2 regions of the Rhodococcus sp. F64268 genome follow, and region 2 is predicted to be linked to the other one. Evidence: riboswitches for the same ligand, from Rfam matches in the RefSeq annotation. Region 2 holds a riboswitch; the other holds the start of a gene.
The links. Region 2 has a riboswitch for cyclic di-AMP ahead of MWU77_RS19325 (C40 family peptidase). Riboswitches for the same ligand answer to the same signal wherever they lie in the genome.
Positions count from the first base shown of each region.

Region 1 (5,101 bases), on a different contig from region 2:
CGTATCGGGGACGCGACCGCGGCACGACCAGCCGTGCGCCGCGCGGGCGCAGATCCAGCACCGCACCCGACGCATCCTCGCCCGCCGGTGCGAAGCCGGCCGCTCGCAGCGAGGTGAGTACCTCGGCGAGGGGTGCCTGCGAGATCGCAACGGTCGGGGCGACCGCGCGCAACGCCAACGTCGCCGCGACCGGTGCCGCGAGCACTTCTGCGAGAAGTGCCGGATCGTCGGCGCGCACGAACGACGACGCGATGCCGGCACGCAGACGACCGTGGCGCCGTGCCACGTCGTCGATCAGGTAGGTCAGGGACTGGGGGACGGGTGTGCGCGAATGGGCCGAGAACAGGGCGTGCAGATCACCGGCACCCAGGCCCGCGTCGAGCGCGCGGCGCACACTGCCCTCACTGATCCGGTAGACGGTGGCGGCACCGGCCGATTCGACGTCGGCGACGAGTGCGACCCGCCCGGCCAGTTCTGCGACGAGCGGACCCGGAGCGACGACGGTGAGGTCGGCCTGGACGAGGACGTAGTCGACAGGATCGGGGAGTGCGTTCGCCATCTCCGCCTCGGCGTCGCCGCCGTGGAGCAGCGCCTTGCCCGGTGAGCCGAGGCTGCCGTGAGCGACCAGTGCGAGTGCGGTGGCCTCGCGAATCGTCTCGGACACCGTCTCGTGGCCGAAGTGACCTGCCGACCGCGGCCGCCGCCATGCGGCAATGGCCTGCACCTCGGCGGTGGTCGGCGCGACGTGGTCGGCAAGGACTTCGAGGAGCAGTCTGCGGTCGTAGGCCGCGGTCGGGGAGTTCACCTCCGCGGACAGGGCTGCGATCGGCTTGTCGTTCTGATCCCGGCGCCCGATCAACCAGGGCCGTCGTGGTGCGTCGAGCCACGCGCCGGCGAGCACCGCCCAACGATGCGCGGTGTTCGCGGTGAGCCATCCGTCCGCCGAGGTGGTGGGAGCCCAGTAGTCGTCGATGTCGCCCGATGGGGCGGGGTCGGGATTTCCGCGTGCGATGAGTCCCGCAGCCGCGAGTACCTCGACGAGCAATGCGGTGTGGTCGTCGGTGAGGTCCAGTGCCTTCGCCAGTCGGTGGAGTTCGCGAACCCCGAGGCCACCGGAACGCAGAGCGGGAGCGGGTTGTCGGCCCAGTGCGGTGACCAGGTCCTCGCAGTGACGCAGCAGCTCGAGGGCGGCCCCTGCTGCGGTGCTGTTCGTGTCGGTGGCAGCCTTGGTGCCTGCCTCGACGCTCGGAGCGAGCAGCGATGCCGGATCGAACGGTGCTTCGCCCCGTAGCGCTTGCCCGACCTTGTGAGGAAGTTCGACCGTCTCGTCGTCGATGCGGGTGAGCAACCCGGATGCCAGCAGCCTCTGGACGGGCCGCGTCTCGTCGGAGCCAGGAGCGGCGTCGCGGGTACGCCCGATGGGTGACGTGCGTGCCAGGGTGTCGAGGATTCCGCGCTGCGCGGGGTCGAGTTCGGCGAGGACGACGTCGAGTTCCTCGCGGGTGAACGCGTCCGTCTCGGGGGTGCGCCCGACCCGCCACGGCACCGCTTCCACGGCAGCCGCAACCAGACGCAGACCCTCGGGTGTGTCCCACACCAGCAGGACGGAACGCAGCCGGTCGAGAATCCGATCGACGGCCTTGGCGGTGATCCGTCCCCGCAGATCATCGACGAGAGTTTTCCGGGCCACCGCCTCATCTACGGCCCCGAGACGGGCAAGTGCCTCGATGATTCCGAACTCGGCGGTCGTGAAGTCGTTCGCTGCGCGGAACACCGACGCGCGCTGACGTGCGCGGTTCGCAAGCACGCCCATGGACGCGGGTGGGGGCACCACCAGGTCCGGTCGCGAGCGCAGAAGCTCGACGAGTTCCGTGTCGCGGCGATCGGACAGCCACCGGGCAAGAGAGTCCGATCCGGTGTCGGGGGCGGGCGTGGTGGGTGTCATCCGCTCCAGATTAGGCACCTGGGATGGCCTGAGACGAACTCACCTGCCAAAATGAGCGTCATGGCTGACAAATCGAAGAACCTCTACGTCGATCGCGGATGGCCGGAGTTGGCAGACGGTGACCACGCGGTCACCGAACTGTCGTCGACGCGTTCGGGTCCGCTCTCCCCGTACGGCGAGGACGCCGTGTTCCCGGTCCCGGCGGACGAGCTTCCGTACACGCACCCGCGTACCGTCATCAACCGCTGAGTTCCTCGATATCGAGACTTCCTCGACTGCCGGACTCCCGACAACAAGAACCCCGCACCGATCCGGTGCGGGGTTCTTCAGTTTGTGTCGCTGTGTGCTGCCTACTGGGGCAGAACTGCGCGGACTGCGTCGAGGACGGCCGGGTCGAGCGCGATACCGGCGGCCTGCAGGGCGTCGACACCCTGCTCGAAGCCGTCGATGATGCCCTGGGCCTCGGCGGGCAGCTCCGGAACCTCGGCGAGCTGCGGAACCGCACGGTTCTCGGTGACCGGCGCGGGGGTGGACTGAGCGGGGGCGCTGGGGGCCTCACGCTGAGTCGGAGCGCTGGACAGTCCGAGGCTCGAGGAGCAGGACGGCCATGCGCCCCAGCCCTGGCCCGCGAGGACACGCTCGGCGACGACGATCTGCTGGTCGCGGCTGGCCTGGTTTGCGGTGGGCGCGTATTCCTGGCCGCCGTAGGCGTTCCAGGTGCTCGGCGAGAACTGAAGGCCGCCGTGGTAGCCGTTGCCGGTGGCGATGGCCCAGTTGCCGCCGGACTCGCACTGTGCGAGGCGGTCCCAATCGGAATCGGGTGCTGCCGCGGCGGTGCCGCTGAAGGCGACACCCGTGACGCCGAGGACGGCGCCGGTCAGCGCGAACTTCGCGACGGTCCGGCCGGTGTTGGTGGGCTTGCGATGGCGTCCGCTCATGTCGGTTCCGTTTCCTCTCCGTACGCGCCTACGAGGTCAGCTGTCGGGTTCGGACTGAAGAGGTAGTCCGGCCGTTGCGCTCGTCGAGCGTTCCGGCTTCACCCCAAGGCCTGTCGCGTGAGCGGCGGGCCGGGCCTCCGGGGAAGCGTCCGGCGGGGGCCGGGTGCTTCCGAGGGAGACCGGTTGGGTCCCCCGTTTCCTGTCCCTTTGTGGATCGTTCGTCGGGATAACCGGACTTCCGCGGGACAGGAATTTGGCGCGGCGGGCCCGGGTTGGTCGGACCAGGCGGTTCGACCGAAGACGACGGTAACGGTTCGGGTGGGCGAGTGTCACCAATTGATAACGCGCGACCGGTCGCGCAGTCGAGGCTGTGCTGGGGCGATGCTCGAGAGAACTCGCTGGTAGTCGCGCGAGTAGACCGTCTCTGCCGTTTCGAGCCCGCCTTGTTATCAGCTCGTTATGTGATTAAGGTCACAGGTATGTCGGGCGTGAGTCGACGGAAACGATGTCTTTTCCGAGCGGCATCAGGGAGATCGGGATCATCTTGAGGTTCGCAATCGCGAGCGGAATGCCGATGATCGTGATGGCCATCGCGATCGCCGTCGCGATGTGCCCGAGCGCCAGCCAGATGCCTGCCACCACGATCCAGATCACATTCCCGATCAGGGAACCTGCCCCCGCGGTCGGCTTGTCGACTGTCGTCTTACCGAACGGCCACAGTGCGTACACGCCGATGCGGAAGGCGGCGATACCGAACGGGATGGTGATGATGAGGATGCAGCAGATGATCCCCGCGAGGAAGTACCCGAGCGCCAGCCACAGGCCGCCGAAGATCAGCCAGATGATGTTGAGAACGACCCTCATGAACCGTTACCGCCCTTCGAGCGCCGACCTGACTGCAGCGCGAACGCGATTGCCAACGCGAAGCCCAGCGGCCACGCGAGAGTGAGTAGGAACAGGACGAGACCCGGCTTGCCGTCGGTGACGATCGGTGTCAGGAAGATTGCGACCACTGCCACGATGCCCACCAGGAAGCACGCGATGGCGGCGTTGAGCAGGCCCCGACGGGGTGCACGAGCTGAATCGGAAGAAGAGTTACCCACGTGTCCACGGTAGTCGCCGGCAGTCGGGGGCGGAATGTGCGCCGGGGTACACTGAATGCGTCTGCGCGTCCCGCTCGATGAGTTTGGGGCGCGTTGTTTTGCATGTCCATATCGTGCCCACGGGCACGGCCGTCCAGGAGCAGGTGAGCGCGGTGCCGACCGGCAAGGTGAAATGGTACGACGTCGAGAAGGGCTTCGGCTTCCTGTCTCAGGATGAAGGCGAGGACGTCTATGTTCGCGCGTCGGCGCTCCCCGAGGGTGTCGAGAGCCTCAAAGCGGGCCAGCGCGTCGAATTCGGAATGGCGGTCGGTCGTCGCGGACCGCAGGCGCTCAAGGTCGAATTGCTCGAGAAGCCGTCGCTGCGGCAACAGGCCGGACGGCGCGAGGCACCGGCGCGTGAGCGACGCTCGCCCGACGAACTGCACGGCATGGTCGAGGACATGATCAAGCTTCTCGAAGTCGCGGTCCAGCCCGACCTCCAGCGTGGACGCTACCCGGACCGCAAGGCGGGACAGCGGATCTCCGAGGTCATGCGCGCCATCGCGCGCGAACTCGATCACTGAGCGGACCGCGAGGTCAGAAACGTCGAATGCCGTATCCGATCGAATCGGATACGGCATTCGGTCATCATCGGACCGAGGAGTGACCTCGACCGGGCCGCGTCAGAACGTCTGGACAGCCCACACGGCGTGAGCGATCGGCTCGCCGGCTTCGTCGACCACAGCGGAGGGCAACTGGACTTCCACGCCGAGCAACTGCAGATTCGGATCGCTCGGCACGGTGATCGCGCGCTGCTGTCCCGGCTCGACCATGATGCCGTCGAGGAACGTCTCACCCGTCTGGAGATCGCCGTACACGGCGATCAGACGCCACGGTGCACCCGAGATCTCCGACGGCAGCGACAACTGAAGCGGGAATCCGGCGCGAACGGGGAGTTGCGTGATCGGATTCTCGACGCAGTCCTCGAGATTGATGTTGCAGTGCTGTGTCGGAGGGACCGTGACCGAGTTTCCGTCTCCGAAGGCTGTGATCTCGGGCAGTCGCGGCTCGGCCGAGTCGACGAGTCTCCACACCACCGCGCCGATACCCACGGCGACCACCACCAGGACTACCGC
Region 1 is NZ_JALKAI010000001.1:316,159-321,259, forward strand. It holds gene MWU77_RS01440 (helicase-associated domain-containing protein) at 1-1,945, opposite strand, end outside; gene MWU77_RS01445 (hypothetical protein) at 2,006-2,194, shown strand; gene MWU77_RS01450 (transglycosylase family protein) at 2,296-2,883, opposite strand; cyclic di-AMP (ydaO/yuaA leader) riboswitch at 2,893-3,136, opposite strand; gene MWU77_RS01455 (YccF domain-containing protein) at 3,355-3,747, opposite strand; gene MWU77_RS01460 (hypothetical protein) at 3,744-3,986, opposite strand; gene MWU77_RS24590 (cold-shock protein) at 4,139-4,549, shown strand; gene MWU77_RS01470 (DUF2771 domain-containing protein) at 4,649-5,101, opposite strand, start outside.
Region 1: another riboswitch for cyclic di-AMP. It lies ahead of MWU77_RS01450 (transglycosylase family protein); the one in region 2 lies ahead of MWU77_RS19325 (C40 family peptidase).

Region 2 (5,101 bases):
GTGGGCGTCGGCGTCGATCAGAACGATGGCGTTGATCATGGGGGCTCCTTGTCTGTACTCCGGTGGCGCAGGTCTTCTTCCGGTGACGATCAGCCTATGCGGTGACCATCCGGTTCAGGGACCGCCCCGGACGCCGCTCGTGCCAACTCGGCCCATTCGCTCCACCGACCGGCACCCTCGACAGGTTCGGACCACCCGTGGGAGGTTCGCACGATGCGCACCCCGTCGGAATCCAGCCACCGCGCGACCAGGCCTATCTCTTCCGAGGCCGCACCGCGCAGCGGACCCGGACCGGGCAATACCGTTTCCGCACTGGCAGCGATCGCTTCGACGACCGGCATGGGTCGTACGCCGCGTTCCGCAACACCCGCCGACGCGAGCCGGCCGGAGCGCACCACTGCGAAATCCCACCCGCCTTCGGGGCGCGGGCGGGCAGCGATCAATTCGTCGATGGCTGCGAGTGCCGCGAGGCGCTGCGTGCGTCGTAGCGCACGGATCGCGTCGGCAGTGCGGTCGCGTAGCCGTGCCGCGTTCTCGAACAGTTCCTTGCCTGCCAACTCGTCGATGCGTTCGTGGGCCTGCGCGATAGAGGAGGCATCCTGGCCACGCAGGAGCGCACGTGCCCGCAGAACCTGAGCGGAGTACTCCTCGGGGCTCTGCGGCCCGAAGGAGGCTGCCGAGCAGGCGCCGACGGCGTCGGGTCGGCAGCGGTCGCCGTGGCGAGCGGAACGGCCGATCCGGCGGGTGCAGGTGCGTAGTCCGGTGAATTCGGCAAGGGTCGCCGCCACATCGGCGGCACTGTTCCGGACGGAGAACGGGCCGAGTGCGTCGGGCGAGGGCGTCCGCGAGATCGCCAGGCGTGGAAACGGTTCGTCGGTGAGCGTGATCCACCACCCACGGGTGGGGTATTTGGAACGTCGATTGTATGGGGGCGTGTGGGCGGCGATGAGCCGGAGTTCGCGAACCCCGGCTTCGAGGCCGTGCGCGCATTCGACGTGGTCGATGCGAGTCGTCAGCGCGACCATCTCGCGTAGACGCGGTCGGGTTTCCGAACCCGTGAAGTAGCTGCGGACACGACGACGTAGATCTACGGCCGTGCCGATATAGAGTGCCTCGTCCGAGGGGCCCCGGAACAGGTACACGCCGGGGCGCTGTGGCAGATGTGCGGCGAGGGTGCGTTTGGCACGCTGTTCCGCCGTGACGGCGGGGAGGTAGTCGCGTAGTTCGGTGAGGCTGTGGACCCCCTGGTTGCCGACGCGCTCGATGAGGGCGTGCAGGACGTCGACGGTTGCGCGCGCGTCGTCCAGTGCGCGGTGTGTGGGCCGTGTCGAGACGCGGAACAGTTCGGCGAGTGCAGAGAGTTTCACCGAGGGTGCCTCGTCGCGCCCGAGGACCCGCCGGGCCAGTTTGACGGTGCAGACGACGGGGAACCGCGGCCACGGAACATCGCACTGGGCGGCCGCGGCGCGGAGGAAACCGGTGTCGAACCCGGCGTTGTGCGCTACGAGGACCGAACCGGTGGCGAATTCGAGGAAGGCGGGAAGCACTTCCTCGATGCGTGGCGCCTGATAGACCATCGCCGTGGTGATACCTGTGAGGCGGACGATCTCGGGAGGGATGGACCGGCCTGGGTCGACCAGGGTCGCGAACTCGCCGAGGACTTCACCGCCGCGCACCTTCACTGCGCCGATCTCCGTGATGGCGTCGTCGCCGGAGCGTCCACCGGTGGTCTCGAGATCGACCACGACGAAGGTGGTGTCGCGGAGGGGAGTGTCGAGCTCGTCGAAACTGAGTTGGACACCGTGGACGGTGTCGGAGGCGGTAGGGGACGACGTCATGCGCATGAGGGTAGAAACCGCCTCCGACACCCACGGAAACCGGACTTTCCGGCACCGATGAGACGAGGATCACAGGACGCCTGGAGGGGGTGGATCGGATCGGTGTCTGCGAGGCGCTGCCTTCGGGGCGGGAGGCGGTCGCCGTACTGTGTTCGCGTGGTCGCTTCGGGGGCTGCAAAGAGGTTGCGAGACGCTCTGAGCTGGGATGAGTTACGGCGGTGTGCAGACTGTTCGCGTGGGCCATCCGGATCGGGCCGACACCCGAGGATAGTGACCCTCAGTGCCGTTATCGGGTTGTTATCAATGTGGCCCAATTCGAGTCCCAAACCGCGCGAAACAGACTTAATGCGCATTTTCGGCGAGTTCGGGTTGGCCTCGGTGATGCAGTTTCGTAACCTTCCTGAGACCAAGCGGAATAGTTCGTCCGGCCCACTCCCGAGGGTCGGAGCCGCTAGGTAACCGCCTAATCGGCCGCTCGACATGAGCGTCCGAGCCGGGGACCCACACGTGTTACTGGGGTGAATCCCTTCCGTCGCACTCGCGGCGAGGGGTAGGGCTGATCTTCCGGCCCGAATCCGTCAGCTAACTCGGTCGGCGGGTGAACGGAAGAATTGGAGAACAACCCCTCGTGGTCTCGCAGAACAACAAGCGTGCAGTGCGTCGCGCCCTCGTCGCCGGTGCCCTCGCGCTCGGTGCAATCACCGTCACCGCCGGACCGGCGATGGCAGAGCCCGTCACCATCCCCGGTGTCGGCACTTTCGAACTTCCCGCAGGTGTGACCCTGCCTCCGGAGGTCACCAACCTCATTCCGCCTGCTCCTGAAGCCGCCCCCGCCGCCCCGTTCACCGCGCCGTTCAGTTCGGTCGGTCAGCGGGCAGCCGACGCCGCGCTCAGCAAAGTCGGCTCTCCGTACGTCTACGGCGCCACCGGCCCGAACGCGTTCGACTGCTCGGGTCTTGTGCAGTGGGCGTACCAGCAGGTCGGACTCAGTGTCCCGCGTACGAGCTACCAGCAGGCCACTGCGGGTCAGGCTGTGTCGGTCGGTGCGCTGCAGCCCGGCGACGTCGTCTCCTTCTACGGCGGCAGCCACACCGGTATCTACATCGGCAACGGCAACATCGTGCACGCCTCGACCTCGAGCCAGCCGGTGAAGGTCGCTCCGCTGGACTCGATGCCTGTGGACGGCGCTCGCCGTTTCTGATCGACGAGCAGTGCCTTGTGAGGGTGGATCGGTGGCTACCGGTCCACCCTCACTTCATTGACGGGTGCGGCCTATGGTGGCGAACACCGCAAATAACGAATTGCGATGCGCTACCCGTGGGTAGACACGAAGCTATACGGTTCCGTAACCTGATCGAGATCTTTGCGAAAGGAAGACAAGCGTCGTGTTCTCCGTTCCCGTCAGACGGTCCGTTCGCACTGCTCTCACCGCATGGGTACTTCTCCTCCTTGCTCTGACCTCCGCGCCGGCCGTGGCCGACCCCATCGGCGACAGTCCCACCGCCAAACTCGAGCATCTCGCCGACCTGTCACGTCGGTCCGAGCAGGCCACCGAAGCGCTGCACCACGCAGGGGTCGAACTGGAAGCCCGGCTCGCGGAGCAGCGCGACCTCGATGCTCGTGCCGCCGCCGATCGCGACGCGCTCGCCGTAGCTCAGGCCGAAGTGGCCCGCTTCAAACCCACTGTCGACAAGCTCGCCCAGGCCAACTACCGAGGTTCGCGCACCAATCGTCTCTTCGCCGTGATGGTCAGCGACTCGCCCCAGCAGTTGCTCGACCAGATGGTGATGCTCGACGTCCTCGGCGCGCAGACCGATCGTGAGATCGAAGGGTTCCGCCGGGCGACCGACGCAGCAGTGGCCGCCGCGTCGGCATCTCAGGACTCGGCCGAAGCCGCGCGCGTTGCAGCCGAACAGGCGCAGACGCTGCGCGACGACCTCCAGCGTCAGGAAACCGAACTCGAAGTACAGATCGCCGCTGTTCTCGAGGCCTTCGACAACCTGAGCGACGAGGAGAAGTCGATCCTCGCAGGGACCCCGTTCCCACCCGGTCTCGACGCCGACCGCATCATGCAGCACCTCATCCCCGGCAACGGCGCGGGAGCCCTTCGAGCCGCACTCACCCGGATCGGCGACCCCTATGTGTGGGGAGCCACCGGACCCGACCAGTTCGACTGCTCCGGACTCGTGGTCTGGGCGTACCAGCAGGTCGGAAAGACCGTGCCGCGATCAAGTCAAGCGCAAGCTCAGGGCGGAACGCCGGTCTCGCGCGAGAACCTCCAGCCCGGCGACGTCATCATCTTCTACAACGACGCCTCCCACGTAGGCATCTATGCGGGGGATGGAAACATCGTGCATGCCTCCACGTTCGGTGTCCCCGTCAAGGTGCAGTCGATGGACAGCTTCCCGTTCCACAGTGCGCGGCGCTACTGACCGTCTCCGGAGACCTACCGACACGACAGTCGGCACAGAGCATGGCGGGAGACGCCGCATACACTTGCCGCCGTGCCCGCGCCGGAGACCCTGCCCCGAATCCGTCGTCGACTGCCGTGGGAATGGATCGGGCTCGCCGCCCTCGTGGTTGCGGCGACGACAGTCGGAGTGCTGTTCGTCGACCTCGACGCAGATGAGCAATCCGAATCCGCCGTCCGTGTGGAGTTGCAAGCGCTTCTCGATTCCTGGGCGGAAGCCGTACGTACCGACGACCGTGCAGCATTCGCCGGGATTGTCGACACCGGTACCGGTACCGGTCCCGAGTTGCTCGAGGCGGAGGTCGACCGTGCCCGGGCGCTTCGCAGCGTGCCGTTGGCCGATTTCGGATACGAACTCGGCGCCGAACCGACAGTCGGTGTTCCCGGTGAGGTGAGCGACCGGTTCGGAGGCGACCCCGTACGGTCGCTCACGGCGCTGCTGCGGTACGAGATCGCCGGCGTCGACGAGGCGCCGACGCGTAAGCCCGTCACACTGCTGGTGGTTTCTCGCGACGACGGATGGAAGATCGCGTCCGACCGACCCCTTCCCGATTCGGTGTCCACGACGTGGAGAGGCCCGTGGGATCACGGACCGCTCGACGTGACGACGACCGCGACGGCGGGTGGCACGTCGATGATCCTCGCTCACCCCGACACGGCCGACCTTGCCGCTGACATCGCGGACGAACTGCCCTCCGCTGTCGACGCGGTCTCGAAAGTATGGGGGGCCGACTGGCCGAAACGATCGCTCATCTGGGTTACCTCGAGTCGCGACGAGTTCACCGACCTGGTG
Region 2 is NZ_JALKAI010000008.1:236,453-241,553, reverse strand. It holds gene MWU77_RS19335 (Lrp/AsnC family transcriptional regulator) at 1-39, opposite strand, end outside; gene MWU77_RS19330 (DEDD exonuclease domain-containing protein) at 90-1,838, opposite strand; cyclic di-AMP (ydaO/yuaA leader) riboswitch at 2,289-2,451, shown strand; gene MWU77_RS19325 (C40 family peptidase) at 2,467-3,039, shown strand; gene MWU77_RS19320 (C40 family peptidase) at 3,224-4,270, shown strand; gene MWU77_RS19315 (hypothetical protein) at 4,343-5,101, shown strand, end outside.